3 regions of the Arthrobacter sp. E70 genome follow, and region 2 is predicted to be linked to each of the others. Evidence: riboswitches for the same ligand, from Rfam matches in the RefSeq annotation. Region 2 holds a riboswitch; each other region holds the start of a gene.
The links. Region 2 has a riboswitch for thiamine pyrophosphate ahead of AC3IMC_RS00380 (ECF transporter S component). Riboswitches for the same ligand answer to the same signal wherever they lie in the genome.
Positions count from the first base shown of each region.

Region 1 (9,477 bases), on a different contig from region 2:
CTTCACACAGTCCAACTCGCCCCGGGCTGTCCCGGCCGGAGAGCTGGCTGAACTCGCGATCGACCTGGGATTCGGCGAGGACAACGTCCACATCGCCGAAAAGCTTGACGATGCACTGGAATGGGCCGTGGAGCGGGCCGAGGCGAACGAGGACCTTTCCGGCGGCGTGCTGGTCACGGGCTCCATCACGCTTGTTGCCGAAGCGCGCATCCTCCTCGGAAAGACGGAGGCGTAGCCCGTGGCACGACTGACCAAAGCCCAGCGCGAATGGCGCCCGGGCATGCCAAAGAAGCGCCGCTCCACCAAGGTCATGTTCGCCTCCACGGTGCTCCTGCTGGAAGCGTTCGTGATGTTCTTCGCAACCCTGGTGGTCTTCGGCCTGCGCCGCGGGGAGTTCCCGCCTGCCCTCATCCTCGGTGTGGGCATAGCCCTCAGCGTCGTGATGGTCCTGGCGTGCGCCGTCCTGAGCAAACCCTGGGGCCTGGCATTGGGCTGGATCCTGCAGGTTGTCCTGGTCCTCACCGGCATCTTCGAACCGGCCATGTTCCTGGTGGGTGCGTTGTTCGCGGTGGCCTGGTGGTACGGAATCCGTACCGGCATCCGGCTGGACCGCGAAGCAGCCCAGCGCGATCGTGAACAGGCCGAATGGGAAGCAGCACACCCGGACCAGGCGGCCGGGCCCCAGCCGAAGTCTCCCTAAGCCAGTCCCCGTAGACTTATCCCAAACCCCACCAACGCATTGGAGCAGTTGTGACCACAGAGCGCACCCTCGTCCTGATCAAGCCCGACGGCGTCGCCCGCAACCTGACCGGCGCCATCCTGGCCCGGATCGAAGCCAAGGGCTACAGCCTTGCCGAACTGAAGAAGGTTGATGCCACCCGCGAGCTTTTGGAGCAGCACTACGAAGAGCACGTCGGCAAGCCGTTCTACGAGCCGCTGGTGGAGTTCATGCTCAGCGGACCGGTAGTGGCAGCCATCTTCGAAGGCCACCGCGTCATTGAGGGCTTCCGGTCCTTGGCCGGCACCACCGATCCCACGACCGCGGCTCCGGGCACCATCCGCGGTGACTTCGGCCGCGATTGGGGCCTGAAGGTGCAGCAGAACCTGGTGCACGGGTCCGACTCCACCGATTCCGCCGAGCGCGAGATCAAGATCTGGTTCAAGTAACCCGCGTCCGTCCCGCGTCTGTGGGCGCGAGGTGACAGATAAGGCCAATGTTCGTCGTGAACATTGGCCTTATCTGTCATGTGGCGCGATCGGAAACGCCTAGAAGCCCGAGGTCCCCGCGAAGACCTGGATGAAGGCGAAGAAGATGGTGGCGATGACGGCCACGTAGAGCAGCGCCGTGATGATCCAGCCGGAATCGGCCAGGACGCGGGCCGCGCCGGAAGGCATGGGGATGACGCCGGCGGAAATGTTCCTGATGGTTGTCCAGACAAAGAGCGGGATCATGGCCGCCCACACGATCATGCAGAACGGGCACAGGATGTGGATGGCGTAGAGGGCCTGGGACCACAGCCACACCACGAAGGCGAAGCCAAGTGTGACGCCTGCCTGCAGTCCCAGCCAGTACCAGCGGGCGAAGGTGGCGCCGGACAACAGCGCCATGCCCACCGTGATGGTGATGGCGAAGGCCACGATGCCGATGAACATGTTAGGGAAGCCGAACAACGAGCTCTGCCAGGTCTGCATCACCTGCCCGCAGGAAATCCATGGGTTCACATCGCACACGGTGGTGTGGTTGGGATCCTTGAGGACTTCGAGCTTTTCCAGGACCAGGGTTCCGGAGGCAAGCCAGCCCACCACGCCGGTGATGACCAGCAACCAGCCGAAGGGGCGGTTCCGGGTCATGGCCGGGACGGTCCGCGCAGTACTGCTGACGGAATCGGCGGCGCGTTCCTGGGCGTGGCTGCCGCTGACGGGGGAGATGCTGGGCATGGGTGTCGCGTCCTTTTCGTCCGGTGCTCCTGTGCCTGATTGTAACGCCGGCGGCTGGAGGCCTTTCCCAGCTTCCGGGGCAGGCTCGCCGCTTCCGCCGTGATTTAGCCCGGGTATGAGAGAATGAACGTGGCTGGAAGCCGATCCACATTCGGACTCCGGTCCGGTGGTTTGTTCCCAAGACCGCCAATGATGAGCAGGGCAGGCTTCGGATGCTTCCGACAACTCCCGCGACTCCATTGCGCGGCACCTGGTTGTGGCATGTAGAACAACGGGTTTTCAGAGCGACCGCCGGCTCCTACGGGCTGCCGCACCCTCCATGCCGGTGCGAACCTGGGAGTATCCACTTGACTTCTGTCAACGCCTGCGGGTTTTGACAATATGTGCCCCAATGGGTGCCGGATGTGGCGGTACGTCAGGGGCAGGAGTGTTGCCACATATGGACAATGAGCTGGAACTGGCTGTTAACGATGATGCGGCGGCTACAGAAGCCGCGCCGGCGCCGAAGAGGGCCACGCGCACCCGCCGCAAGGCGGCGCCCAAGGGTGCGGCGGCCGCTGCACCGGAAGACACTGCTGCTACGCCGGAAGGCACTGCCGCTGTGGACGGTGCTGTTGAAGGAGCCGGGCCCGAAGAAGCCGGGCCTAAGACCCCGGCGCGCCGCACCCGGGCACGGAAGAAGGCGGACGCCACCGAACCCTTGCCTGCCTTCGCCGTCGGTGACGCTGACTCCGTTGGAGCCGCACAGGCTTCCCCTGTCGCCGCACCGGCCGGCGGCACACAGGAAAGCGCCACACAGGACAGCGCAACACCAGAGCGCGGCGCCCAGGACGCAGCAACGCCGGACGCCACAACTGAGGCAGGCCCCGCGGCTGCGCCGGCCCCGGAAGCAGAAGCCGAGGCGAAGCCCGTCCGCCGCCGCCGGGTAGCCACCCGCAAGGCAGCGGCTCCGGCGCCGGCCCAGGAAGCGGCTCCGGCGCCGGCCCAGGAAGCGGCCGTTCAGGACGCAGCCGAAGCGGAGGCTGTCCAAGAGCAGGGCAACGGCGCCCCAACGGTCGAACATCAGGCTGCCGGCAACCAGGCGGCCGAGGGCCAGCCTGTTGAGCCCCAGGCCGTCGAACCCCAGGCGGCCGAGGCCCAAAGCGCTGACGCCCAGGGCACGGAAACCCGGAATGCCGACGCCCAGGCCACCGATGCCGGCGTCCCGCAGGCAGCGGACAAGGCAGAAGCCGCGGAGGAAGAAAAGCCGGCCGCCGGGGCTGCCAGCCCCTTTGGTTCCCTTTTCATGGAGCCCGGCTCCCCGACGTCGGTACTCTTCCAGGCACCCGACCTGAGCGCCGTGCAGCGCCCCGCGCCCGCCGCGGCCGAGACGGAAGAGGACGAGGAAGAGGCGGAAACGGACGACGCCTCAGGCCGCCGCCGGCGCCGCAGCCGTGGCCGCCGCGGACGCAGCCGCCTGGGCGGGCCCGAAGATGACACCGAAAGCGGCACCGGCACCGACGCCGAAGGCGCGGAGGATGCCGACGAGGACACCGGGGGACAGCTGGAGGACGGCGTAACGTCCCGTCGCCGTCGCCGCCGCCGCCGTGGCGACCAGGACCTTGAACTGACCGGCGGCGGGGATGATGACCCGCCCAACACCGTGACGAGGGTGCGCGCCCCGCGTCCCGTGAGCGAGGCGCCGGCCAGCAACCGGGTAGCCAGCGTGAAGGGTTCCACCCGCCTGGAAGCCAAGAAGCAGCGCCGCCGTGAGTCACGCGACACCGGACGCCGCCGCACCGTCATCACGGAGGCGGAGTTCCTCGCGCGCCGGGAATCCGTTGACCGGCAGATGATCGTCCGCCAGCGCGACGACAGAATCCAGATCGCCGTCCTCGAAGACGGCGTGCTGGCCGAGCACTTCGTCTCGAAGACCCAGCAGGACTCCCTGATCGGCAACGTGTACCTGGGCAAGGTGCAGAACGTGCTGCCGTCAATGGAAGCTGCGTTCGTGGACATCGGCCGCGGCCGCAACGCCGTCCTGTACGCCGGCGAGGTGAACTGGGAAGCAGTCAACCTCGAAGGCAAGCAGCGCCGCATCGAAAACGCCCTGAAGTCCGGCGACACCGTCCTGGTCCAGGTGACCAAGGACCCCGTGGGCCACAAGGGTGCCCGCCTCACCAGCCAGATCTCCCTGCCGGGCCGTTACCTGGTCTACGTTCCCGGCGGTTCCATGACGGGCATTTCCCGCAAGCTGCCCGACGTCGAACGCAACCGGCTCAAGCGCATCCTCAAGGACCGCCTCCCGGAGCAGGCCGGCGTCATTGTCCGCACCGCGGCCGAAGGTGCGTCGGAGGAAGAGCTGACGCACGACATCAACCGGTTGCGGGCGCAGTGGGAGGGCATCGAAAGCCAGTCGAAGTCCACCAAGATCCTTGCCCCGGAACTGCTCTACGGCGAACCGGACCTCACCATCAAGGTGGTCCGCGACGTCTTCAACGAGGACTTCTCCAAGCTCATCGTGTCCGGTGAGGAGGCCTGGGACACCATCGAGGCCTACGTCACTTACGTGGCACCGGACCTGGTGGGGCGCCTGGAGAAGTGGACCAAAGACCAGGACATCTTCTCGGCCTGGCGGATCGACGAGCAGATCCACAAAGCCCTGGAGCGCAAGGTCTTCCTGCCCTCCGGCGGCTCGCTGGTGATCGACCGGACCGAAGCCATGACCGTGGTGGACGTCAACACCGGCAAGTTCACCGGCAGCGGCGGCAACCTCGAAGAGACTGTCACCAAGAACAACCTCGAGGCAGCCGAGGAAGTGGTGCGCCAGCTCCGCCTGCGCGACATCGGCGGCATCATCGTCATCGACTTCATCGACATGGTCCTGGAATCCAACCGCGACCTGGTCCTGCGCCGCCTGGTGGAATGCCTGGGCCGGGACCGCACCAAGCACCAGGTTGCCGAGGTCACGTCATTGGGCCTGGTCCAGATGACCCGCAAGCGCATGGGTACCGGGCTGCTCGAAGTCTTCGGCGAGCAGTGCGAAGCGTGTGCCGGCCGCGGCGTGGTCACCCACGATGATCCTGTGGAGCACCGCCGCGCCAACATCGTCGCGGCTGAGCACCATGTGCAGCGGTCAGACAACCGGCCCGAGGGCCGGGTGGAAGCCTCCCGGAACGAAGGCCAGCGGACCGACAACAGCCAGCCCGCCGGACGTTCCGAGCGCAAGCGGCGGCGCGGACGCGGCGGCCAGCAGCCGGAGCCGGCCCCGGCACCCGCCGTCCATGTGCACACTGTCCAGCCGGACCCCGCCGACGCCGAGCGGCACGCCAAGGCGGAAGCCACAAGGCTCGCCCTGGCGAACATCGCCGCAGCCGCCCATGCAGCCCACCTGCACGACGACGAGGTCGCGGCCGCCCGCCAGGCGCCGCCCGCACCGCCGGTGGTGCAGCAGCCTGCCCCGGCTGAAGCGGACAAGCACGACGCCGGCACCCGGCCCGCTGCCGTCCTCACCTTCGGCGGCGAGACGGTGCCCCTGCCGTTCGTTGAGCACGCGGGGGAGCAGCAGGCGCAGCCCGCCTTCACCCTGGACCGGCTCGCGGAAGCGTTCGCGCACCTCGGGCAGCCGGCTCCTGCGGCGGAAACTGCAGCGGCCCAGCCCGTGGAAGCACAGGAAGCCAAGCCTGCGGACGTGGTGCGGGAACCCGAGCCTGCCGCCGCCGTACCCGGAACGGAACAGGCGGCGACGGACCAGTCCCGCCAGCGCCGGCCGCGGCGCCACCGCGGTGCCAGCCGTGCCCAGGGTGCCGCCAACGAGACCACGGTCCAGCACCACGAGAACGCGCCCGCGTCCGCCGGAGGGCACTCGCACGAGGCCAAGGCTCCGGAAACGACGAAGGCCCCGGCGGTCACAGCGGAGCCCGGCAAGGCCAGCGAGGAGCCCATCATCCTTGGCGTCGGAGTCCCCGCCTCGGAACTCTAAGCGCTCCGGGTTCTCAGCGCACCACGGCCGTCAGGCCATGCCGGAGGTCCCCGTTGTGTGGACAATTCCCCCGCGAAATGCAGGGGGAGTTGTCCACGCGGCGGGGACTTCCCGCATCCGGAAGGCTGTCACCTTTCCTTCGGGTGCCACCCGCCAGCTAGGCTGGGGAACCGACACGGGGTGCCGCGCACAGGGCCGGCTGAGATCCACACCCGTTGAACCTGTCCGGCTAGTACCGGCGAAGGGATGTCTGTTGTCTTCCACCCTTTCCTTGCCCCTGCCCCCTGCCACCCTTGCCTCCACCGTGGGCCGCGCTGTTCCCCGGGTACTCTCCATCGCGGGATCGGACCCCTCCGGCGGCGCCGGCATCCAGGCCGACCTCAAGAGCATCGCCGCGCACGGCGGGTACGGCATGGCGGCCATCACCGCCCTGACCGCCCAGAACACCCGCGGCGTCCAGGCTGTCCACGTTCCGCCTGCCGCCTTCCTTGCCCAGCAGCTGGATGCGGTCAGTGACGACATCTGCATCGACGCAGTGAAGATTGGCATGCTGGGTGACGACGCCGTCATCCGCACCGTCCGCGAATGGCTCGCCAAGGTGCGTCCCGCCGTCGTGGTCCTTGACCCGGTGATGGTGGCCACCAGCGGTGACCGCCTGCTGAAGGAATCCGCAGAAGCTGCGGTCCGGGAACTGCTGCCCGTTGCACACCTCATCACCCCGAACCTGCCTGAACTTGCCATGCTGGTGGACGGGGAGCAGGCGCAAACGTGGGAGGCAGCCCTGGACCAGGGCCGGCGCCTCGCGGAGGCAACCGGTGCAACGGTCCTGGTGAAGGGCGGGCACCTGGGGGGAACGGCGTGCCCTGACGCGCTGGTCAACACCTCCGGCGAGCTCTCCAGCGAAGTGGTGGAGGTGCCTGGGGACCGGGTGCCCACCCGCAACAGCCACGGGACGGGCTGCTCGCTGTCATCCGCGATGGCCACCGTGCAGGCGCGCCTGGGGGACTGGGAAGCATCCCTGCGGACGGTCAAGCCGTGGCTGGCCGGGGCACTCGAAAACTCGGGACAGTTGGACGTTGGCCAGGGGAACGGTCCGGTCCACCACTTCCACCACGTCCGGCCCGCGTTGCCGGAGGGCGGCTTCGCTGCCCGGCTGTGGGCGGAATCCGAACAGTACCTGGCAGAGATCTATGGGCTCGAATTCATCCGCGGCCTTGCCGGCGGCCACCTTCCCGAAAAGGAGTTCGCCTATTACCTCGCCCAGGACGCGGTGTACCTGAACGGCTACTCGCGGGTCCTTGCGCGGGCCAGTGCACTGGCACCTTCCGAGGCAGAGCAGTTGTTCTGGGCGGGATCGGCCCGGCAGTGCCTCGAAGTGGAATCGGAACTGCACCGGTCGTGGCTCAGCACCCGCCCGACGCAGGACGGACTCGGCCCCGTGACCAAGTCCTACGTTGACCACCTCACCGCTGCGTCGGCGTCGGGCAGCTACGCGGTGCTGGCTGCTGCCGTCCTGCCCTGCTTCTGGCTCTACGCCGAGGTGGGCGAAAAGCTGCACGCGCAGTTCCTTGCAGCAGGGGAGCCCGACGGGCACCCCTATGCGTACTGGCTGCGCACTTACGCCGACGAGGCCTTCGCCGAAGCCACCCGTCAGGCCATCGCGATCGTGGATGCGGCCGGCAGGGCGGCCCCGGACCACGAGCGGGACGCGATGCTTACGGCCTTCAGGCAGTCCTGCCGGCTTGAAGTGGACTTCTTCGACGCGCCGCGCCTTTATTCCTGACACTCCGCCGGCCCCGGCGCCGGTATCATGGAACGGCACGGTGACGGCGTTGCCGTGGGCTTGTGGTTACTATCACAACCCACCCGCCGGAACCAGCCTCATTTGCGGCCGGAGACGAACCTAGCGTATTCTTGATCTTCGGTGCTTACGCCAACACTTGGGTTTCTGACCCCACGGCGTTGAGGCACAGCGAGAAGCCAGGCTTATTCAGCCGGTACCGCACGCAATTTTGTTATAAACGTCGAGAGAAGTGAGTTCCCAAGTGGTGTACGCGATTGTCCGCGCAGGCGGCCGCCAAGAGAAGGTTTCCGTTGGAGACTTCGTTACCCTGAACCGCGTCGCCGGTGGAGCCGGCAGCACCATTGAGCTGCCCGCCCTGCTCCTGGTTGACGGTGACAAGGTCACCTCCGCCGCCGCCGACCTGGCCAAGGTTACTGTTACGGCTGAAATCCTCCAGGACCTCCGCGGTCCGAAGATTGTCATCCAGAAGTTCAAGAACAAGACCGGCTACAAGAAGCGCCAGGGTCACCGCCAGGAACTGACCAAGGTCAAGATCACCGGCATCAAGTAACCTTCGGTTACTGTTCAGGTATTTCAACAGATTCCCCAGAATTTAAAGGCAGGCATTTCAGATGGCACATAAAAAGGGCGCGAGCTCCACTCGCAACGGCCGCGACTCCAACGCTCAGTACCTCGGTGTTAAGCGCTTCGGCGGCCAGGTAGTTTCCGCAGGCGAGATCATCGTCCGCCAGCGTGGCACCCACTTCCACCCGGGCGCCGGCGTTGGCCGTGGCGGCGACGACACCCTGTTCGCCCTGACCCCGGGCGCCGTTGAATTCGGCACCCGCCGCGGTCGCCGCGTCGTCAACATCGTTGCTGCTGCAGCTGCAGAGTAACAACCAGTTCTGAAGTGGTGGAGCGGGCCTGTTGGTCCGCTCCACTGCTCTTTTAACCGCATTACAATCGATGTGGCGTCCACGGGCGCCGCATAAACAGCTTTGAGGAGATCCACGTGGCCAGCTTTGTAGACCGGGTAGTCCTGCACGTATCCGGCGGGACCGGCGGCCACGGATGCGTCTCCGTCCACCGTGAGAAGTTCAAGCCACTTGGCGGGCCCGACGGCGGCAACGGCGGCAACGGCGGCGACGTGATCCTCCGCGTCGACCACCAGACCACCACGCTGCTTGACTACCACCACGCACCGCACCGGCACGCCAGCAACGGCGGCCCGGGCATGGGGGACTGGCGCGGCGGGAAGAACGGCGAAACCCTCGTCCTGCCTGTCCCGGATGGGACGGTCGTCAAATCCAAGGACGGCACTGTCCTGGCGGACCTCGTCGGCGAAGGCACCGAGTACGTTGCTGCCGCAGGCGGCCTGGGCGGCCTGGGCAACGCGGCCCTCTCCTCCCAGAAGCGCCGCGCACCCGGATTCGCGCTCCTGGGAATCGAAGGCGACTCCCGGGACATCGTGCTGGAACTGAAGTCCATCGCGGATATCGCGCTGGTGGGCTTCCCGTCCGCGGGCAAATCCAGCCTGATCGCCGCCATGTCCGCCGCCAGGCCCAAGATCGCGGACTACCCGTTCACCACGCTGATTCCCAACCTTGGCGTCGTGCAGGCCGGCGACGTCCGGTTCACCATCGCCGACGTCCCGGGCCTCATTGAAGGCGCCAGCGAAGGCAAGGGCCTGGGGCACAACTTCCTCCGCCACGTCGAGCGCTGCGCGGCCCTGGTCCACGTGCTCGACTGCGGCACCCTGGAATCGGACCGCGACCCCCTTTCGGACCTCGCCATC
Region 1 is NZ_JBYQFR010000002.1:332,485-341,961, reverse strand. Features, by position in the region: gene AC3IMC_RS03600 (bifunctional folylpolyglutamate synthase/dihydrofolate synthase) at 1-235, shown strand, start outside; gene AC3IMC_RS03595 (DUF4233 domain-containing protein) at 239-700, shown strand; gene ndk (nucleoside-diphosphate kinase) at 751-1,167, shown strand; gene AC3IMC_RS03585 (vitamin K epoxide reductase family protein) at 1,267-1,938, opposite strand; gene AC3IMC_RS03580 (Rne/Rng family ribonuclease) at 2,378-5,899, shown strand; TPP riboswitch at 6,066-6,163, shown strand; gene thiD (bifunctional hydroxymethylpyrimidine kinase/phosphomethylpyrimidine kinase) at 6,171-7,682, shown strand; gene rplU (50S ribosomal protein L21) at 7,945-8,253, shown strand; gene rpmA (50S ribosomal protein L27) at 8,315-8,578, shown strand; gene obgE (GTPase ObgE) at 8,695-9,477, shown strand, end outside.
Region 1: another riboswitch for thiamine pyrophosphate. It lies ahead of thiD (bifunctional hydroxymethylpyrimidine kinase/phosphomethylpyrimidine kinase); the one in region 2 lies ahead of AC3IMC_RS00380 (ECF transporter S component).

Region 2 (9,477 bases):
GTGGACGCCAGCGGTGAGGTGGCCAGCGCAGCGACCCTCGCGTCATGCTTCCGGGCCGCCTGGTCGGCGAGTGTACGGCCTGCCCGAATCTGTTCGAGCAGTTGCCCGTATTCCAGGCAGGGCCGGGTCTGCGTCTCAATCTGCTCCAGCTTGAGCTCGGCACTCAGGCCCATCTCGTCGTCGTAATCCGCCTGCTTCCCGGCATGGTGCACCGCCGGCTGCGTGGGGAGGTCATCCGCCGCGTCTGAACGGCCCGCAAGGAGTGCGTCAGCCAGGGCAAGCGGTTCGCCGGACTCCGGATCAACGATCAGGAGTTCTTCCTCGACGCCGAATGTACGCATATGTTCATTCTGCTGCAGCAGCGGTGGAAGTGAAGCAGCCCCGCCCATCATGACGAACCGTTAATGCTCAGTCCTGGAAGTACTCCACCTTGGCACCGATCGTGTTCAGCCGCTCGGCCAGGTCCTCGTAGCCGCGCTCGATCACGTAGATGTTCCGCAGCTCGGACACGCCCCTTGCCGCGAGCATGGCCAGCAGCAGGCAGGCGGCCGGCCGCAGTGCCGGCGGGCAGCCCACCTCTGCCGCACGCCACCGGGTGGGTCCGTTGACGTAGATGCGGTGCGGGTCCAGCAGCTGCACCTGCGCGCCCAGCCTGTTCAGCTCCGTCAGGTAGATCGCCCGGTTCTCGTACACCCAGTCGTGGATCATCGTCTGGCCCGTGGCATTTGCGGCGATCACCGCGAAGAACGGCAGGTTGTCGATGTTCAGCCCCGGGAACGGCATGGGGTGGATCTTGTCCTCGGGCGCCTTCAGCTCAGAGGGCTTGGTGGTCACGTCGACCAGGCGGGTGCGGCCGTTGCGCGCCATGTACTCATCGGAGACCTCCAGCTGCTGGCCCATCTGGCCCAGCGTGGCCAGCTCGATCTCCATGAACTCGATGGGTACGCGCCGGACCGTCACCTCCGAATTGGTGACGATGCCCGCGGTGATGAGGCTCATCGCCTCGATGGGGTCCTCGGAGGGGTAATACTCGATTTCGGCGTCGATCACCGGGCGCCCCGTGATCTTCAGGGTGGTGGTGCCCACGCCCTCGATGGTGACGCCGAGCATCTGGAGGTAGAAGCACAGGTCCTGCACCATGTAGTTGGGGCTGGCGTTGCGGATCACGGTTGTTCCCGGGCGGTGGGCGGCCGCCATGATCGCATTCTCGGTGACCGTGTCGCCGCGTTCGGTAAGGACGAAGGAGCGGTCCTGGGTGTCGGCCGGCGGCGCCTGGACGGTGTAGAAGCCCGCACTGGCCTCCACGGAAAGCCCGAACTGGCGCAGCGCCTGCATGTGGGGCTCAACGGTCCGGGTGCCCAGGTCGCAGCCTCCGGCGTAGGGCAGCCGGTATTCCCTGGACTCATCCAGCAGCGGCCCGAGCAGCATGATGACGCTGCGGGTGCGGCGGGCTGCATCAACGTCCATGGCGTCCAGGTCAAGGACGGCCGGGCGGCGCAGGCGCAGGTCGGTGTCGTTGAGCCAGGTGCACTCGACGCCGATGCTGGTCAGCACCTCGACGATGCGGTTGACCTCCTCGATGCGGGCGAGGCGGCGGAGCACGGTGGTGCCGCGGTTGATCAGGCTGGCGCACAGCAGCGCCACGCCGGCATTCTTGCTGCTGTTAACGTCCACGGCGCCGGACAGGGTGCGTCCGCCTTCCACGCGCAGGTGGGTCATCTGAGGCTTGCCCACGTTGACGATGCTGCGCTCGAAGATGTTCTCGAGCCGCTGGATCATCTTCAGGCTCAGGTTCTGCTTGCCCTGCTCCATCCTGGCGACCGCACTTTGGCTGGTGCCAAGTTCGGCGGCGAGCTGGCCCTGGGTCCAGCCCTTCTCGCTCCGGGCGTCCCTGAGCATGGCGGCAACGTGTTCAGCGGTTTCCTGCGTCATGACATAAATATATCATTTATGAGTTATCCGAGCGGCCCGTCCTGACGGAAGCGCGGCAACCAGGCAGATACTACCCGGTAGATGCGATAGGTTTCCGGCGTCAGCTGCCGAGCCAGACCATGTTCCATGTCCCCGCGGATACGGCGGCCGCCAGGGCAAGCCCGGCCACCAGGACACCTCCGGCGAGCACCCACACATCCAGCAGGCTGTAGGTGGATTCCCGCGCCCAGGTCCGCGGGCCGCCGCCGAATCCCCTGGCCTCCATGGTGACCGCCAGCCGGGACGCACGGCGGATCGCCTGCACCAAAAGGCCGAAGCTTTGCCCCAGCGTTGCCTTGACACGCTGGGCCACGCTGCCGCGGGAGCCAACGCCGCGGGCCCGGCGGGCCATGCCAATGGTCTGCCATTCCTCCGCCATCAGCCCCACCAGGCGCATCGCTGCCAGGGTTCCCAGGACGAAGCGGTGCGGCAGCCGCGCCTTTTGCGCCAGTGCATCGGCGAGGTCCGTGGGATCGGTGCAGCTCATGAGCAGCACCGCGGGAAGCGCGATGGCGAACCCGCGGAGCAAAAACCCGATCCCCAGCTGCAGGGACCCCTCGCTCATGCTCCAGATGCCGACGTCGAGCAGGATCCGTCCGCTGTCCGGAGCCAGGATGGAGGTGCTCCAGCCCCCAACGGCGGCGGCGAGGATCAGCGGCCAGCCGCGCTGCCACAACAAGGACGGCGTCAGGCCGGCAAGCGGGAACAGGAGCACCTCGAACACCAGGGCCACCGAGGCGGAGACCCAGTCGATGGACAGCGCCAGGACCGCCGTGATGAGCACGACGGCGGCGAACTTGCTCAGCGGGTTCGCCCGCGTCAGGAGCGCGTGGTTGCCGCGCAGGGTGAGTTGCTGCCTCATGGCGCCACCGCTTCCGCCGCGGCCATGCGCAGTTCGGCCCCGCCCAGGGCGGCGGTGAACTCGGCATCGTGCGTCACGGAGACCACCGCGGTGCCGGCGTCCAGGAGTTCGGACAGGAACGAGGCCAGCTCCGCCCAGGTGTTGGCGTCCTGCCCGAAGGTGGGCTCGTCCAGCACCAGGACCTGCGGGCTGGCGGCAAGGACCGTGGCTACGGACAGCCGCCGCTTCTCGCCGCCGGACAGCGTGTACGGGTTGGCATCCACCAGGGCCGTGAGCCGGAGCCGCTCCAGCAGCTCGTCGACCCGTTCCCCGCCGTGCCCCAGGTGCCGTGGGCCGAAACGCAGTTCATCCAGCACCTTGCCCGTCACGAACTGGTGCTCTGGCTCCTGGAACACGGTGCCCACCCGGGAAATCAGCTGTTCGGCCTTCCACTTGTAGGGGTCGATGCCTACGCCGCGGCTGAGGTCCATCGTGGCGGACACCGTCCCTGCCACGGGCTCCAGCAAGCCGGCGAGCGTCAGGGCGAAGGTCGATTTTCCGGCTCCGTTGGGCCCGGTGATGGCGAGTGCCTGCCCCGCCCGGACCTGCGCGGTGAGGCCTTCCTGGACCGGGGCCGGCGCTACCTTCCGGAAGCCGCGGCGGCCCGGACGCTCCCGGGAAACGGCGAGCCGCTCGGCCGCCAGCAGCAGGTTGCCCGTCCCGGCGGCCGGAACCTCGGCACGGCTTCGTGTTGCCGGCACGTAACCGGGCACCCAGACGCCTGCGGCGGCGAGCATGGTCCGGGCCTCGGCCAGCACGCGGTCCGGCGGCCCGTCCAGGAGTACGGCATCGTCAGTGGCGGAGCCCGGCTGCAGGACCACGATCCGGTCCACGACGTCCTTCCACACGGACACCCGGTGCTCCACCACCACCAGCGTGGCACCGGTCTTGTCCAGGCAGCGCGCGACGGCGTCGCGGACTTCCAGCACTCCGTCCGGGTCCAGGTTGGCGGTGGGTTCGTCCAGCAGGATCAGTCCGGGGCGCATGGCGAGGATGCCGGCCAGCGCCAGGCGCTGCTTCTGCCCGCCGGACAGGGCCGACGTGGGGTGGTCCAGCGAAAGGTGGGCGAGCCCGACGTCGTCCAGCGCCTCGTGCACCCGCGGCCAGATGGCATCGCGGGGCACCGCGAGGTTCTCGGCGCCGAAGGCGACGTCGTCGCCCACCCGTGACAGGACCACCTGCGTCTCCGGGTCCTGCTGCATCAGCCCGGCATGGCCGCGCCGGGCGCGCGGGGATTCTCCGTCGACCAGCAGCGAACCCGATTCGTCGGCATCCCCGGCCTCGCCGTCGTCGTTCACGTCCCCCAGCACCCCCGCGAGGGCATGCAGGAGCGTGGATTTCCCGGCGCCAGAGGGACCCAGCAGGAGCACGCGCTCCCCCGGGCTGATGTCAAGGTTGAGGGCGTTGACGGCAGGCTTGGACCTGCCGGCATGCCGCCAGCCCCAGCCGCGGGCTGTGACGGCGGCAGGCCGGGCGGGAGCCGAGGCGTCCCCGTAAGCGGCGGGCATCAGGAGAAAACGGGCTCCGTGGCGGCCTTGCGCGAGGCGAAGGAGCTCAGGACGCCCGTGCGGGCCAAACCGCGGGTGGCGATCCAGGACAGCGCGCCGGCAATGATGGCTCCGGAAACCATGCAGAAGAGGATGTAGGCCAGCTTGTCCGCGCCGGAGTAGGCGATGTTCCAGCCCCACGGTGCGAAGGAGTCGTTCAGGCCGCAGAAGAGGCCTGATGCCGCACCGGCCAGCAGGGACACGGGCAGGTTGAACTTGCGGTACACGAAGATCGCGAAGATGATCTCCGCGCCCAGGCCCTGGACGAAGCCGGAGAACAGGACGGACGTGCCGTACTGGGAACCCATGAGGAGTTCACCGGTAGCTGCCACGGTCTCGCAGAACAGCGCCGCCCCGGGCTTGCGGATGATCAGCATCCCCAGGACACCGGGGATCATCCAGCCGCCGGCGATGAGGCCGGTCAGGGGCGGGTAGGCCGCGTTCATCGGCACGGATACTGCGGCCGCGCCCTGGGACCAGGCCCAGAAAATGACGCCGCCGGCGATGGCGACGAGGGCCGCCACCACAATGTCCACGACGCGCCAGGACTTGCTGGTGGTCTTCTTGATTGCTGCTGTGCTCATGTGATCCTCCTGGGTAACAGGAGGGGAAAGCGCGGCAATGCGGCGTTGACTGCCGTTGCCAATCACTTCGAGAACTCGACTCCCTTGCGCCGGTACTAACCGGATCAGGTTCGAGGGTCTGCGGCGGTCCGCACTCTCAGCGCCCACCTGCGGTTCCCGGCCTGGCCAGGATGCCGACGGCGGCGCTCCCCTGTCGTTGTAAATGGTGGTTTTGGTTCAAATTAGGCGTGTATTTCAGCCCTTGCGGGCGTGGTCAAGTTTACACCTGGCGAGGGGTAGATTGTGGGGCATGAGTGCCAATCCGCCGCATGTGACCGAGTTCGATCCGGATTCCCTCGACACGCAGCCCGAGGGTTCCCTGGAAGCCCTGATCGCCCGCGTCGAGGCGGAGGTCAGGGAGCTGCAGTTCCCGGGGTTTTCCCCGGATGACGCCCTGAACCTTGGCCTGCTCCTCGTGGAACTGGGCAAGGAGCGGGGCCTTCCCATCGCCATCGACATCACCAAGGGCGAGCAAGTCCTGTTCCATGTTGCACTGCCGGGCGCCACGCCTGACAACGGCTACTGGGTCCGCGCCAAGCAGCGCACCGCCGCACGGTACGAGGTGCCGTCCCTCCTGGTGGGCCTGCGGGGCCGGCTGGGCGGGGGCCGGATCGAAGACCATGCCTGGTTCGACCAGTCCCGCTACGCCGCGCACGGGGGCGCCTTCCCCATTGTCGTTACGGGAGTGGGAGCGGTGGCCACCGTCACCGTGTCCGGGCTGCCCCAGGTGCAGGACCACGACCTGGTGGTGGAAGCCCTCCGGGACGTCCTCGGCTCGGCGCTGGAGGTGTAGCTGCCGCTCATTCGTCGAAGTGCGTGGTAACCCCGCCGCCGGCCCCCACGGATTCGACGATGGACTGGGCCAGCTCCCGCAGCTTGATGTTCCGGGCGTTGGAAGCGGCCTTCATGATTTCCATGGCCGCCGCCTGGCTGCACCGGTTCTGGGCCATGATGATGCCGGCGGCGAGGTCGATGGCGGTCCTGGATTGCATGGCCAGTGCCATGTCGTTGCGGGCGTCGTTGAGTTGGGCAATCTTCAGCGCAAGCCGAAGTGACTTCGACGCCTGGGCGGCGAACGCCTCCGCGCGGCTGATGTGCGGGCCGCTGAAGGCATCGCTGCGCGACGCGTACAGGTTCAGGGCCGCCCGGGTTGTGTCATCCACCAGCAACGGCACCGACAGGATGGACCGGATGCCCTGCCCCGCTGCCGCGGCGACGTAACCGGGCCACCGGTGCTCCCGCGCGGTGTCGGGCACCAGGATGCTCCGCATCTCCCCCATGGCCGTCAGGCACGGTCCCTCGCGGAAGGTGTTCTGCAGTTCGTCCATCTCCTTGGCGGTGGGGTCGCTGCTGGCCACCGTGGTGGCCTTCTTCCGCCGGAACAGGGTCACGCCGCAGACAGCGGGCACGAACGGGGCGGCTGAAAGGCCCTCGGCTGCTACCGTGGCCAGTTCGTTGAGGAAGACTCCGACGTCCGGGCTGTCCAGCACCAGATCCTGCAGGTCCTGCAGGTCCTGGAAATACTGGGACAGTTGCAGGGGGTGTTCAGGGGCGAGGGATTCTTGAACCATGGCGTTGCTCCGGCTGGACTGGTCGCCACCGGAAGCATACGGAGGGACGGGGATGCCGCTTCCTGCCAAACGGTTCTGCGTTCCACCCTAACCCGTTACCGGCCCGCATCCGGCGCGCCCTGGTTCTGCGTAGCATTAATTACTAAGCCATGCTTACTATGTTCCTCCCGGGTTTCGAGGAGGACAGGGCATGCCAGCACCGCGCACCGGCGCCCCCGTGGTTGTTCCCGGCATCGGCGCGGCAGAAGACCAAGGAGCACCATGAGAATCCCGGACACCAGAGGACCCATCAGCAGCGCCCTGTTCAAAATCCTGGTGCAGGCGCCGGCTTCTTCCGCGGCTGACCTGGACGCACTGGAGGCCCTGGTGGCGGCACAGCTGGCCCGGGCCGGGGACATCATCGGCCACGAGGACATCCAGCTCTCCCTCTTCAGCCTCTACGAACTGCACTACTCAGGCCTTGACGGCGTCGCCGACGACTGGGAGTGGGAGCCGGGACTGATCCGGATCCGGCGGATGATCGAGGAGCCCTTCGAAAAGGCGCTCCGCCAGGCCGCGCGGAAGATCGCCGGGAAACACGGCCTTCCTGCCACCGGCGCCTTCCCCGGGGACGGCCCGTCCAGCGACGGCTTGGCCAGCGACGACGTCGCCAATATCCTCTTCGACCTGGCCGCCAGCGACACCGGCCCCAGTGTCTCGCGCTACGTGGCCAGGAAGGCTTCGCTGGAGCAGCTGAAGGAGTTCCTGGTCCACAAATCGGTGTACCAGCTGAAGGAAGCCGATCCGCATACCTGGGCCATTCCCCGCCTCAGCGGCCGGGCCAAGGCGGCGCTCGTGGAAATCCAGGCGGACGAGTACGGGGGCGGCCGGCCCGAACGGATGCACAGTGCCCTGTTCGCCCGCACCATGCGCGGCCTCGGGCTGGATGACCGCTATGGCGCCTACTTGGACGCTGTCCCCGCCGTCTCCCTCGCTTCGGTGAACCTGATGTCGCTGTGCGGATTGAATCGGCGGCTTCGCGGCGCCATCACGGGCCACCTTGCCATCTATGAGATGACGTCCTCCCAGCCCAACCGCTTTTATGGCAACGGCTTCCGCCGCCATGGTTTCGACGCCGGAGTCACGCACTACTTCGACGAACATGTGGAGGCCGACGCCGTGCACGAACAGATCGCCGGGCGGGACCTGGCCGGTGGACTGGTGGAGGCCGAGCCGGAACTCCTGGCGGATGTCCTGTTCGGGGCCACGGCGGTCATGGCCATCGACAGCCGGCTTTCGGCCCACTTGCTGGGCTCCTGGGAGGCCGGGAAATCATCGCTGCGGGCGGCAGCACCCGTGGCGGCATGACGTCCGCGCCGCAGCCGTGGGAGGACGCCGAATACATCCTTCCCCTGCGCTGGACCGACGAACCAGGGGCTGCGACGGCGGACTCCGGGCTGCCTGAGCTCACCGCCTATCTCACGCTCCTGGTGGAGTGGATCCCCGTGACGGTGGTGGATGGCTCCCCATCGCGGCTTTTCGACAGGCACCGGGCTGCCTTCCCCGCCGCGGTCCGCCACATTCGGCCGGAATCGGCCGGGCCGGGCCATGCCGCACTGTTTTCGGCCGGACAGCCCGCGCTCGCCCCCGGCACGCAGAACGGCAAGGTTGCCGGCGTGCTGACGGGTGTCCGGGCCTCAGCCAGGGAGTTCCTTGTCATCGCCGACGACGACGTTCGCTACACGCGCGGGTCCCTCGCCGCCGTCGTCCATCACCTCAGCTCGGCGGACGTGGTGCGCCCGCAAAACTACTTCGATCCCCTCCCCTGGCACGCCTTGTGGGACACGGCCAGGACGTTGGTCAACCGGGCCTGGTCCGCGGATTACCCCGGAACACTGGGCGTGCGCCGAAGCGCGCTGCTTGCCACCGGCGGGTACGAGGGCGTCCTGTTCGAGAACCTGGAACTGATCCGGACCGTCAAGGCTGCCGGCGGCCGTGAAAGGATCGTTCCGGACCTTTTCGTCGCGCGCCGACCACCGGCACCCCGGCACTTTTTGGGGCAGCGCATCCGGCAGGCGTACGACGACTTTGCCCAGCCGCCGCGCCTGGCAGCCGAACTCGCGCTGCTCCCCGCAGCTGCCTGCGCCGCCGCGCTTCCCGCCAGGATGCGGGGCCTGTATCTCCTGATGCTGGCGGGCGCGGCCACCGCAACGGCGGAAATCGGCCGCCGGCGGCATGGCGGGCGCGCAGTCTTTCCAGCCGTTGCTGCATGCTTCGCCCCGCTCTGGACATTGGAACGCGCGGTCTGCATCTGGCTGGCACTCGGTTTCCGGCTGGCGGGCGGTATTCCGTACGCGGGTTCCCGGCTCAAAGCGGCAGCCCACTCGGAGGCCGAACTCCGGTTGCGCCACCAGGGAAAAACCCACGCACCAACCACAGAGGAGCAGATGTGAACCAGGAGCAGCCGACCGCAGGACATAGCGCCGGGGAACCGGCCGCCAGTTCCATTGTGGTGTGTCCGAACGGGCCACTAATTGTGCGGGGCGGGTTTGAGATCGTCACGCCCTCCGGCGGCCTGGTGCCCCGCGACCGCAAGACCGTGGCGTTGTGCCGGTGCGGGGCCTCGGCCATCAAGCCCTACTGCGACGGAACCCACAAGATGATCAAGTTCCGCACGGAGCCCCCTGCGGGATAGGGCACTGCGGGAAAGGCCACGGCGGGCGGGCCTACCCTGGCGCGCCCGGGTGTACGGCTAGGCTGGAGGAAGTCCGCTTTCCGCTGTCAAGGAGTACTGGGAATGAACCTTTTCATCAAGCTGCTCGGGACCGGGGTGAGCCTCCTCGCAGGCCTGGCCGGCACCAAGCTGGTCAACGGCATCTGGGAAA
Region 2 is NZ_JBYQFR010000001.1:85,480-94,956, reverse strand. Features, by position in the region: gene AC3IMC_RS00400 (glutamate--cysteine ligase 2) at 1-341, opposite strand, end outside; gene AC3IMC_RS00395 (UDP-N-acetylglucosamine 1-carboxyvinyltransferase) at 409-1,932, opposite strand; gene AC3IMC_RS00390 (energy-coupling factor transporter transmembrane component T family protein) at 2,033-2,833, opposite strand; gene AC3IMC_RS00385 (ABC transporter ATP-binding protein) at 2,830-4,380, opposite strand; gene AC3IMC_RS00380 (ECF transporter S component) at 4,380-5,003, opposite strand; TPP riboswitch at 5,067-5,205, opposite strand; gene AC3IMC_RS00375 (heme-degrading domain-containing protein) at 5,293-5,835, shown strand; gene AC3IMC_RS00370 (GAF and ANTAR domain-containing protein) at 5,843-6,613, opposite strand; gene AC3IMC_RS00365 (iron-containing redox enzyme family protein) at 6,875-7,960, shown strand; gene AC3IMC_RS00360 (glycosyltransferase family 2 protein) at 7,957-9,045, shown strand; gene AC3IMC_RS00355 (CDGSH iron-sulfur domain-containing protein) at 9,042-9,287, shown strand; gene AC3IMC_RS00350 (DUF4235 domain-containing protein) at 9,390-9,477, shown strand, end outside.

Region 3 (9,477 bases), on a different contig from region 2:
GCAGCGGCGTCATTGACCAGGTACCTGGTGGCAAAGTTGTCGGCCCCGTCGAGGATCAGGTCGTAGCCGGCGAACAGGTCCAGGGCGTTGGATGCGTCCAGCCGGACGTTGTGCAGGCGGACGTCCACCAGCGGGTTCAGCGCCGTGATGGCGTCGCGGGCAGATTCGATCTTGGGCCGGCCCACGTCGCTGACGCCGTGGATCACCTGGCGCTGCAGGTTGCTGAGGTCAACCGTGTCGTCGTCGACGATGCCAAGTGTTCCCACACCGGCTGCGGCAAGGTACAGGAGGGCCGGCGAGCCCAGACCGCCGGCGCCAATGACGAGCACTTTGGCGTTCTTGAGCCGCCGCTGGCCGAGCGCGCCGATTTCGGGAATGATCAGGTGCCGTGAATACCGCTCAACCTCTTCGGGGCTGAGCTCCCCGGCAGGTTCCACCAGCGGATCCAGGGACAGGGTTGAAACATTTGCGGTGAAAGACGAAGCCATACTTCAATGTATGCCCCGGGATACTGCCCGGTCATATTACCGCGCAGTAAAGTGAAGGTAACTGCAATGGAAAGAAGGATAACTGTGGTCCCTGAAGCACGGGCTGACCGCCCGCCCGCAGCCGAACCGCAAGCTCCCTCCCGCCCCGCAGGCCAACGGTCCGCCCGGCTCCCCCGGGACGAGCGGCGCGCGCAGCTTCTCTCCGCAGCGCAGGAGGTCTTCGTAGCCAACGGTTACCACGGTGCCGCGATGGACGAGATCGCCGAGACGGCGCATGTCAGCAAGCCCGTGCTGTACCAGCACTTCCCCTCCAAGCGCGAGCTGTACCTTGCCCTGTTGGAAAGCCACCTTGCCTCGCTCACCGAGCTGATGCTGGGGGCCCTGAACTCCACCACGGACAACGATGAACGCGTCCAGGCCGTCATGCGCGCCTACTTCCACTTCATTGCCAGCGATGACCAGGCGCACCGCCTGGTGTTCGAATCGGACCTGATCAACGATCCCGATGTCAGCTCGCGGCTGGAAACCTTCAACCGGACGTTTGCCGATGCCATTGCACGGGTGATCGCCGAGGACACCAAACTCCCGCACATCGAAGCCGAGCTTCTGGGCCGGGGCCTGGCCGGGATGGCGCAGGTCAGTGCCCGGTACTGGCTCGAAACGGACGGCAATCTCGACCTCGATGTGGCCAGCGACCTGATCTACCGTTTAGCTTGGCGCGGAATCTCTCGCTTCCCCAAAGAGTCCTAGACTACAAATAAGACATCATCAACCGAATTGACTGGCTGGGAGGCCCCCTTGGAAATTAAGATCGGCGTTCAGAATGTGGGCCGGGAAATCGTGCTGGAATCGACGCAGGACGCGGAGACAGTGGCCAAGGTTGTCGGCCACGCAATCACCGAAGGAAACGAACTGCGGCTGAAGGATGACAAAGGACGCCTGATCATTGTTCCGGGAAATGCCCTGGCATACGTGGAGATCGGTGCTGAAGAGGTCCGGCGCGTAGGTTTCGGCCAGTTCTAGTCCGGCTGCCGGCTCGTTCCTGCAAGGAGATCCATGCTTTCGCTGACCATTGTGGTGCTGGCCACCGTTGCCGCGGGTTTTATTGTCTGGGCCAATGACAGGCGGCATGCCAAGTACGGTGCGGGAGTTGCCGCCGGAGTCGCCGCAGGTGTCGCGGCGTTGACGTGGATCATCCTGATGGCGGCCGGATGTGGCTACCTGCCGGGATTGACCTGGCTGCCGTGGATCCTGCCCGTGGTGCTCGGCACAGCGGCTTCCATCGGTGCCGTTGCCTACCTTGGACGCACCCGTGCGCGCCATGACATGGAGCGGCTTACTGCCATCCTCCGCCGCTGAACAGGCTACAACTGGCTGTGGCCACCACCCTCACGGGGTGGTGGCCACAGCCAGTTAAGGCGTTCAGAGGAACTCGGCGCGGCCTTCCATGGCCGACGACGCCAGGGCGTGTTCGCGGCGCGGGATGCGGCCGGCTGCCTTTGCCATCCGCCCGGCGACCACCGCGTGCTTGAATGCCTCGCCCATTAGGGCGGGGTTCTGGGCCCGGGTGACGGCGGTGGCCAGCAACACGGCGTCGCAGCCCAGCTCCATGGCAAGCGCGGCATCGGAGGCCGTGCCGATGCCGGCGTCCAGGACCACCGGCACCGAAGCGCGGGAAACGATGAGCTCGATGTTGTGCGGGTTCAGGATCCCCAGGCCGGTGCCGATCGGCGCGCCCAGCGGCATCACCGCAGTGGCGCCAAGGTTTTCCAGCCGCAGTGCGAGCACCGGATCATCGTTGGTGTAGGCAAAGACCTTGAAGCCGCGGTTGACCAGTTGTTCGGTTGCCTCCACGAGTTCGACGGCGTCGGGCAGGAGGGTCTGTTCGTCGGCGATGACCTCCAGCTTCACCCAGTCGGTCTCCAGCGCCTCCCGGGCCAGCTCCGCGGTGAGGACGGCGTCCCGGGCCGTGAAGCAGCCGGCGGTGTTGGGCAGCACCCGGATGTTGTGGTCCACGAGCAGCTGGAACAGCGAGCCGGTCTCAGCAGTTGAGTAGCGCCGCATCGCCACTGTTGTCAGGGCGGTCCCGGACGCCAGCAGTGCGGCGCCGAGGCCGTCCAGGCTCGGCGCGCCGCCGGTGCCCATGATCAGCCGGGACGCCAGTTCAACGCCGTCGATCACCAGGGCGTCGCCCGGACCGGCCTGGCCGGCGGGGTTGATGGTGCTGGTTTCGGTCATGGTGTCAGCCTCCCTGTACTGCGGTCACGAGTTCGATGTCGTCGCCGTCTGCGAGCGCCGTGGCGAACCATTGGCTGCGGGGCACCACCTGGGCATTATGCGCGACGGCGACACCCAGCTTCCTGCCATCGGTCGCCTGGCCGTCGGCCGCGAGCGGACGGCCGGTGACCTGGCTGACGAGCACGGTGATGGAAGCGCCGTCCGCTACGGTGTGCGGGTTTCCGTTGAGGATGATGTTCATGCTGTCTCCTTGATGTGGGTGCCAGCGGCCGCCAGTGGCCGCGAGAACCGGTCCGGACTGAACGGCGACCAGCGGGGATCGGCGGTGCCGTCCAGAAGGTCCCGGCAGATGGCCGCTGCCGCGGGGGTGAGCAGGACGCCGTGGCGGAAGAATCCGGTGGCGATAATGAGGCCGGGAATGGGCGCACCGGACCCGTCGGGCACAGGCACCCGACCCAGCAGCGGGGCGTTGTCCGGCGTTCCGGGACGGGCACGGGCTGTGCATTCGAGCAGTTCCAGTTCGGCGACGGCCGGCACCAGCGCCTGGGCGTCCCGGAGCAGTTGGTACACGCCGCCGGCGCTCACGGCGTCGGAGAGCGCATCCTCCCGCTGGGTGGCTCCAATCACCACGGTTCCGTCCTGGCGCGGAACGATATATACGGGAAGCCCGTGGACCATGCCCCGCACCGTCGAGGTCACCAGCGGCCGGAGGTGCTGGGGGACGGCGAGGCGGAGGATGTCCCCGTGCACGGGGCGGAGGGGCAGGCGCAGCCCATCGGGCAGTCCCCCGAGTCCAGGAGCCTGCAGACCGTTGGCCACCACCGTTTCGGTGGCACGGATGGTGCCGCCGCCTGCAAGGCGGACCCCGGCAACCGTTCCGCCTTCCCACAGCAGCCCGGCGGCCCGGTCCTGCACCGCAAAGCCGTCGGCGGCTCCGTCAACCGCAAGTTCGGGGGTCCGGCCAGCGGCACCGGCAAGGGCCAGCCGGAGGGAGGCCACAAGCCGCCGCGGATCCACCTGGTGGTCGGCCGGGGTGTCCAAGGCGCAGGAAATGCCGGGGCTGAGCAGGGGCTCGCGCCGGCGCGCCTCGCGCACGGTAAGGGGTTCCACTTCCAGGCCGTTGGCCCGCTGCACCCCGCGCAGGTCCATCAGCGCCGCGCGGTCGGCGGCGTCGGCACCCACGGCGAGGGTCGGCGTCGTCAGGTATCCGGAATCCGCACCCGTTGCGGCGGCAACGCCGGCAGCGAAGCCTGGCCACAGCGATGATGACTCGAGCATGAGTTCCAGGAGGTCCTCCTCCTGGTAGTGCAGTTCGCTCACCGGTGCCAGCATGCCCGCAGCGGCCCAGCTGGCGCCGCTTCCCGGTGCGTCATCCACCAGTACCACCGACCGCCCGGAGCGCTGCGCCTCCCAGGCGATGCCGTGCCCCACTACTCCCCCGCCGATGACGGCAACGCCGGCATGGATGTGGGGATCTTCGGACCCGGATGAATTGTTGTGGGAAATGCCCATCTGTTTCCTTCCCTACGCCGGCATTAACCGGATCAGGTCAAGCGGTCGGCTCTGACGCCCTCTCAGCCCGGCGCTTTATGACAGCTGCCGCAGGCTCCCGCAGTACCTGCCCAGTTTAGAGGAACTAGGCTTGCACGCATGAATCAGTCCCCCTCATTAATTCCTGCCCTCGACACCGCCCGCCTGTACCTCTGCACGGACGCGCGCCGGGACCGCGGCGACTTCGCGGAGTTCGTGGACGCCGCGTTTGCCGGCGGTGTGGACATCATCCAGCTGCGTGACAAGGGCATCGAAGCCGCGGAGGAACTGGACCTCCTGGCGGTGCTGAAGGAGGCCGCACTGCGGCACGGCAGGCTGTGGGCGGTGAACGACCGGGCGGACATCGCGGTGCTGTCCGGGGCGCCGGTGTTCCATATCGGCCAAAAGGACCTTCCGCTAGCCGCTGCCCGCACCCTGGTCAACGGCAACGCCGCCATCGGGCTCTCCAGCCACACCCCCGGCCAGGTGGACGCCGCCCTCGCCGCCACGGGCGGCCCTTCGGGCCTGGACTACTTCTGCGTTGGCCCGATCTGGGCCACGCCCACCAAACCCGGCCGGGCCGCCGTCGGCCCTGACCTGGTGAAGTACGCCGCCCAAGCCTCAGGCGACGCCGGGGACCCGGTGCCTTGGTTCGCCATTGGGGGCATCGACCACGGCAACGTGCACCAGGTGGTGGAAGCCGGCGCCCGCAGGATCGTCGTGGTCCGCGCGATCACGGAGGCTGCCGATCCTGCCGCCGCAGCGGCCGCCCTGCTCGACGCGCTGGACAGCGCCACGTCCTGAGCCTGCGCTATCGGCGTACTTGGAGATACGCTGAGTTTTGTGTCACACCATCGGCTCGCCCCCAACGTCCACGACCACAAGAATGCCCTTGAGGAAGCGTTGGGTGCGCTCCGGACGGAACTGGAGCTGCCCGGCCCGTACCCGGCAGAAGCCGTCGAAGACGCCGAAGCAGCGGTGGCGTCGCTGCAGCTGCCCTCCTACGACCTGACCGGCGTCGAATTCGTGACCATCGACCCGGCCTCGTCCACGGACCTGGACCAGGCGGTGTTCATCGAACAGGAGGGCACCGGCTACCGGGTGCTGTATGCGATCGCGGACGTGCCGGCATTCGTTGCCCCGGGGGGTCCGCTCGATGCCGAGACGCGCCGCCGGGGCCAGACCTTCTATGCGCCGGACGGCCGCATCCCGCTCCATCCGGAGGTCATCAGCGAGGGGGCCGGCAGCCTGCTGCCCGGCCAGGAATGCTCCGCTTTCGTCTGGCATTTCGTGCTCGACGGCGACGCCGAGGTTTCCTCCGTCGGCGTCAGGCGTGCGCGGGTCCGCAGCCGCGAGAAGCTCAGTTACAAAGGTGCGCAGGCAGCCCTCGACGACGGCAACGCCCACCCCGTGCTGCACCTGCTCCGCGAGGTGGGCCTCAAGCGGGTCCAACTCGAGCGGGCACGCAATGGCGCCAGCCTGAACATGCCGGAGCAGGAGATCGTCCAGTTGCCCGACGGCGGCTTCCGGATTGACGCCGTCCCGCAGCTTCCCGTCGAGGACTGGAATGCGCAGATTTCGCTGATGACCGGCATGGCCGCGGCGCAGATGATGCTTGCCGGCAAGGTGGGCATCCTGCGCACCATGCCCGCGCCGGATGAGCGGTCCCTGCGGCACTTCCGGCTGCAAACCGAGGTGCTGGGCAGGCCGTGGGATGGGGAAATGAGCTACGGCGAGTACCTGCGGTCCCTGGACCCCAGGGACCCGCGCCAACTGGCCATCATGCATTCGGCCGGCATGCTGTTCCGGGGTGCCTCCTATACCGCCTTCGACGGGACCGTCCCGGAAGACGCCGTCCAGTCCGCGATTGGTGCCGCATATGCCCACACCACCGCCCCGTTGCGCCGTCTGGTGGACCGCTTTGTGCTGGTGATTTGTGAGGCGTTGAGCAACGGCGGGGATGTGCCCGCCTGGGCCCGTGAGGCCCTTCCGCTGTTGCCGGGGATCATGGCAGGTTCAGACCAGCTGGCGTCACGGATGGAGCGGCTGGCCCTGGACACGGTGGAGGCCGCGCTCCTGGTGAACCACATCGGGCAGGAGTTCGATGCCATCGTGATCTCCGGCTCCAAGCCGCAAAACGGGAACGGCAACGGGAAGGGCGGGAACGGCAACGGCAGTTCGGGGATCATCCAGGTTGCTGAGCCGGCGGTGACCGCCCGCTGCGCCGGCGAGCTGGAGTCAGGGACCAAGGTCCGGGTCCGGCTGCTGGCTTCGGACATCACGGCGCGGCAGGTCCACTTCGAACTCGTTCCCTAGGCGGTCAGCTGCCACCGTGGTGGTCGGTACCGCGCATGCGCACTGCGACCACCATGCCGGACGCAGCGGTAAGGAGGGCGACGGCGGCAGTGGCGGCGGGTATCCCGAAGGCGTCCGCGAGCACTCCAGACAGCAAGGCACCCACGGCGAATCCGCCGTCGCGCCACAGCCTGTAGATGCCCACGGAGCGTGCCCGCCAGGCGGGATGTGCCACATCCCCAATGGCGGCGAGCAGGGTGGGGTACACCATGGCCGTACCTGCGCCGAGCAGGATGACGGCGGCGAGCCAGGTGCCAAAGTCCGTGCCGGCGGCCACCAACCCCAGCGCTGCGGCTTGAACCAGCATGCCCGCGGTGATCAGGGTTTTCCGCCCGTACCTGTCCGACAGTGCACCGGTGACGAGCTGGCCGGCGCCCCACACAGCCGGATAGACGGCGGCGAGGATGCCGATCTCGCCCAGGCCCAGCCCGGCCGCGGCGAACAGGACCGGGAAGAGGCCCCAGGCCAGGCCGTCATTGAGGTTGTTAACGAGTCCGGCCTGGCTCGCGGCGGAGAGGGAGCGGTCCTTGAAGCTGGTGAGGGCGAACACCTGACCCGTGGTAAGCCCCGAGCCCGCATGACGGTGCGGCCCGGAATGCCGGGCGGCTTCGGTTTTCGCATGGTCGTGGGTCTCCCGCACCGCCAGCACAGTCAGTCCGAGGCCCAGTGCAATGTAGGCGGCGCCGAGGAGGAAGGGTGCGGGGCGAAGGCCGTAGGTGGAGGCGAGGTACCCGGTGGCCAGCGCGGTGACGGCGACGCCCAGGTAACCGGCAGCCTCGTTGAAACCCATGGCGAGGCCGCGCTGCCTGGGGCCGACGAGGTCCATTTTCATGATCACGGCGGTGGACCAGGTGAGGCCCTGGCTGATGCCCAGCAGCACGTTGGCCGCGACAATCCAGCCCCAGGATGGGGCGAGGATGAGCATCAGCGGGACGGGGATCGCCGCAAGCCAGCCCGCCACGAGGACGGGTTTGCGGCCGTGCCGGTCGGACAGGGTGCCTGCGAAGTAGTTAGTCACAGCCTTGGCCAGGCCGAAGGCGAGGATGTACGTCAGCGCCCCGGTGTACAGGTCAAGGTGGAAGGCCTCGGAGGCGAGCAGGGGCAGGACCGTGCGTTCCTGCCCGAGGGTTCCACCTACCAGGGCGTTGACCGCCACCAGAAGCATGAACTGGGCCAGGTTCTCCCGCAGGCCCAATATTGCTCCGGCAGGTCCCGCAGTGTGTTGCGGTGGGTTGCCATGTGGCATCGGGGTGCTCCGTCCTGGTCGTTGGGCATGAGGATGGCCCGGGCGCGCGGGGGACGCGCCCGGGCCGGGAGCCCGGGCAGGAGGGGGGTCCTGCCCGGGCGGTCTTTGGCCGGCTGGCTAGGCGGCGGGGACGCTGTTCTGGAACGCGTTCCATGCGGCGTAGCTGCCGTCGAGTTCGACGACGTCGTACCCGGCGCGGCGCAGGGCGCTGGCGGCTACGGAGTTCCGCACGCCTGACTGGCAGTAGGTGACGATGGTGCCGCCGGCCGGCAGCTCGTCGAGGTGCCACATGACGCGGCCACCGCTGAGCTGGTACGAGCCCGGCACGTGGCCGGCCTTGTGCTCGGTCTTGTTGCGGACGTCCAGGACCATGGCGGCGTCGAAGCCCTCGAGGTCCCCGGGCTGGATCAGCTTGGGGGTGAAGGTGGGCAGCCCCTCGATGCTGGTGAGGTAACCGGCCACGTTGTCGATGCCGACGCGGACCAGGTGGTCCCACATGTCCTGGGCCTGTTCCTGGTTGTTGGCCAGGAGCACCAGGGGGTTCTTGTCGGTTTCGGGGTTGACCACCCAGGCGCCGTAGCTGGCCACGGATTTGCCGGCAGGTACGTTCAGGGACCGGACCACGGTGCCTTCGTGGACCTCGCTGTTGGAGCGGGTGTCGATGAAGGTCAGGGCGTCTTCTGCCAGGCCCTTGGCGACCTCTGCGGTGGCCAGTTCCTTCAGCGGTGCACGCTCGCCCATGACGTCGGGTCCGACGCGGTTTTCGCGCTTCATGCGGCCGAAGTAGGCGTGGGCGTCGGGCTGGCCGTCGAGGAGTTCGTCGATGAAGCCCTGCTCGTCGTTGGCTGCGAGGTAGGGGCCCCACCAGGCGTAGAGGCGTTCGTAGCCGACCGTGGAGGACGGGATGGCGCCCAGGGCCTTGCCGCAGGCGCTGCCGGCGCCGTGGGCCGGGTGGACCTGCACGTAGTCGGGCAGGGTGAGGAACTTGTCGCGCAGGCTGGCGAAGAGCTGCTTGGCGCCCTCGAAGCGGGTGTCGATGCCGCCGGCTGCCTCGTCCAGCAGGTCCGGACGGCCCAGATCTCCGGAGAAGACGAAGTCTCCGGAGAGCAGGTAGCCGGGCTGGTCGCTGAACGCGCCATCGGTGACCAGGAAGGACAGGTGCTCGGGGGTGTGGCCCGGGGTGTGGAGGACCTTGATGCTGATGTTGCCCAGGGTGATGGTGTCGCCGTCGTAGAGCCGCTCGCCCTCGAACCCGTACTGCCAGTCGGGCCCGCCCTCGCCGGAGACGTAGATCTTCGCGCCGGTGGCGGCGGCCAGTTCGCGGGTGCCGGAGAGGTAGTCGGCGTGGATGTGGGTTTCGGTGACTGCCACGATCTTCATGCCGTTCTTCGCGGCAAGGTCCTGGTACACGGCGATGTCACGGCGGCCGTCCACCACGATGGCTTCTCCCTTGGCCTGGCAGCCAATGACATAGCTGGCCTGGGCGAGGTCTTCGTCGTAAATGCGCTCGATAAGCATGTGGTGCTCTCCTTCAGTTGAAAGGGGATGTGGGGTGTTCTGAATCCAGTATAGATACCCCCAGGGGTATCCTGCAAGCGGACTGCGGCCTGGGTGTTTTAC
Region 3 is NZ_JBYQFR010000003.1:27,359-36,835, reverse strand. Features, by position in the region: gene moeB (molybdopterin-synthase adenylyltransferase MoeB) at 1-488, opposite strand, end outside; gene AC3IMC_RS04100 (TetR/AcrR family transcriptional regulator) at 573-1,238, shown strand; gene AC3IMC_RS04095 (DUF3107 domain-containing protein) at 1,287-1,511, shown strand; gene AC3IMC_RS04090 (hypothetical protein) at 1,545-1,847, shown strand; gene AC3IMC_RS04085 (thiazole synthase) at 1,911-2,726, opposite strand; gene thiS (sulfur carrier protein ThiS) at 2,731-2,967, opposite strand; gene thiO (glycine oxidase ThiO) at 2,964-4,238, opposite strand; TPP riboswitch at 4,231-4,349, opposite strand; gene thiE (thiamine phosphate synthase) at 4,377-5,060, shown strand; gene AC3IMC_RS04065 (RNB domain-containing ribonuclease) at 5,100-6,572, shown strand; gene AC3IMC_RS04060 (MFS transporter) at 6,577-7,857, opposite strand; gene AC3IMC_RS04055 (MBL fold metallo-hydrolase) at 7,975-9,375, opposite strand; gene AC3IMC_RS04050 (rhodanese-like domain-containing protein) at 9,474-9,477, opposite strand, start outside.
Region 3: another riboswitch for thiamine pyrophosphate. It lies ahead of thiO (glycine oxidase ThiO); the one in region 2 lies ahead of AC3IMC_RS00380 (ECF transporter S component).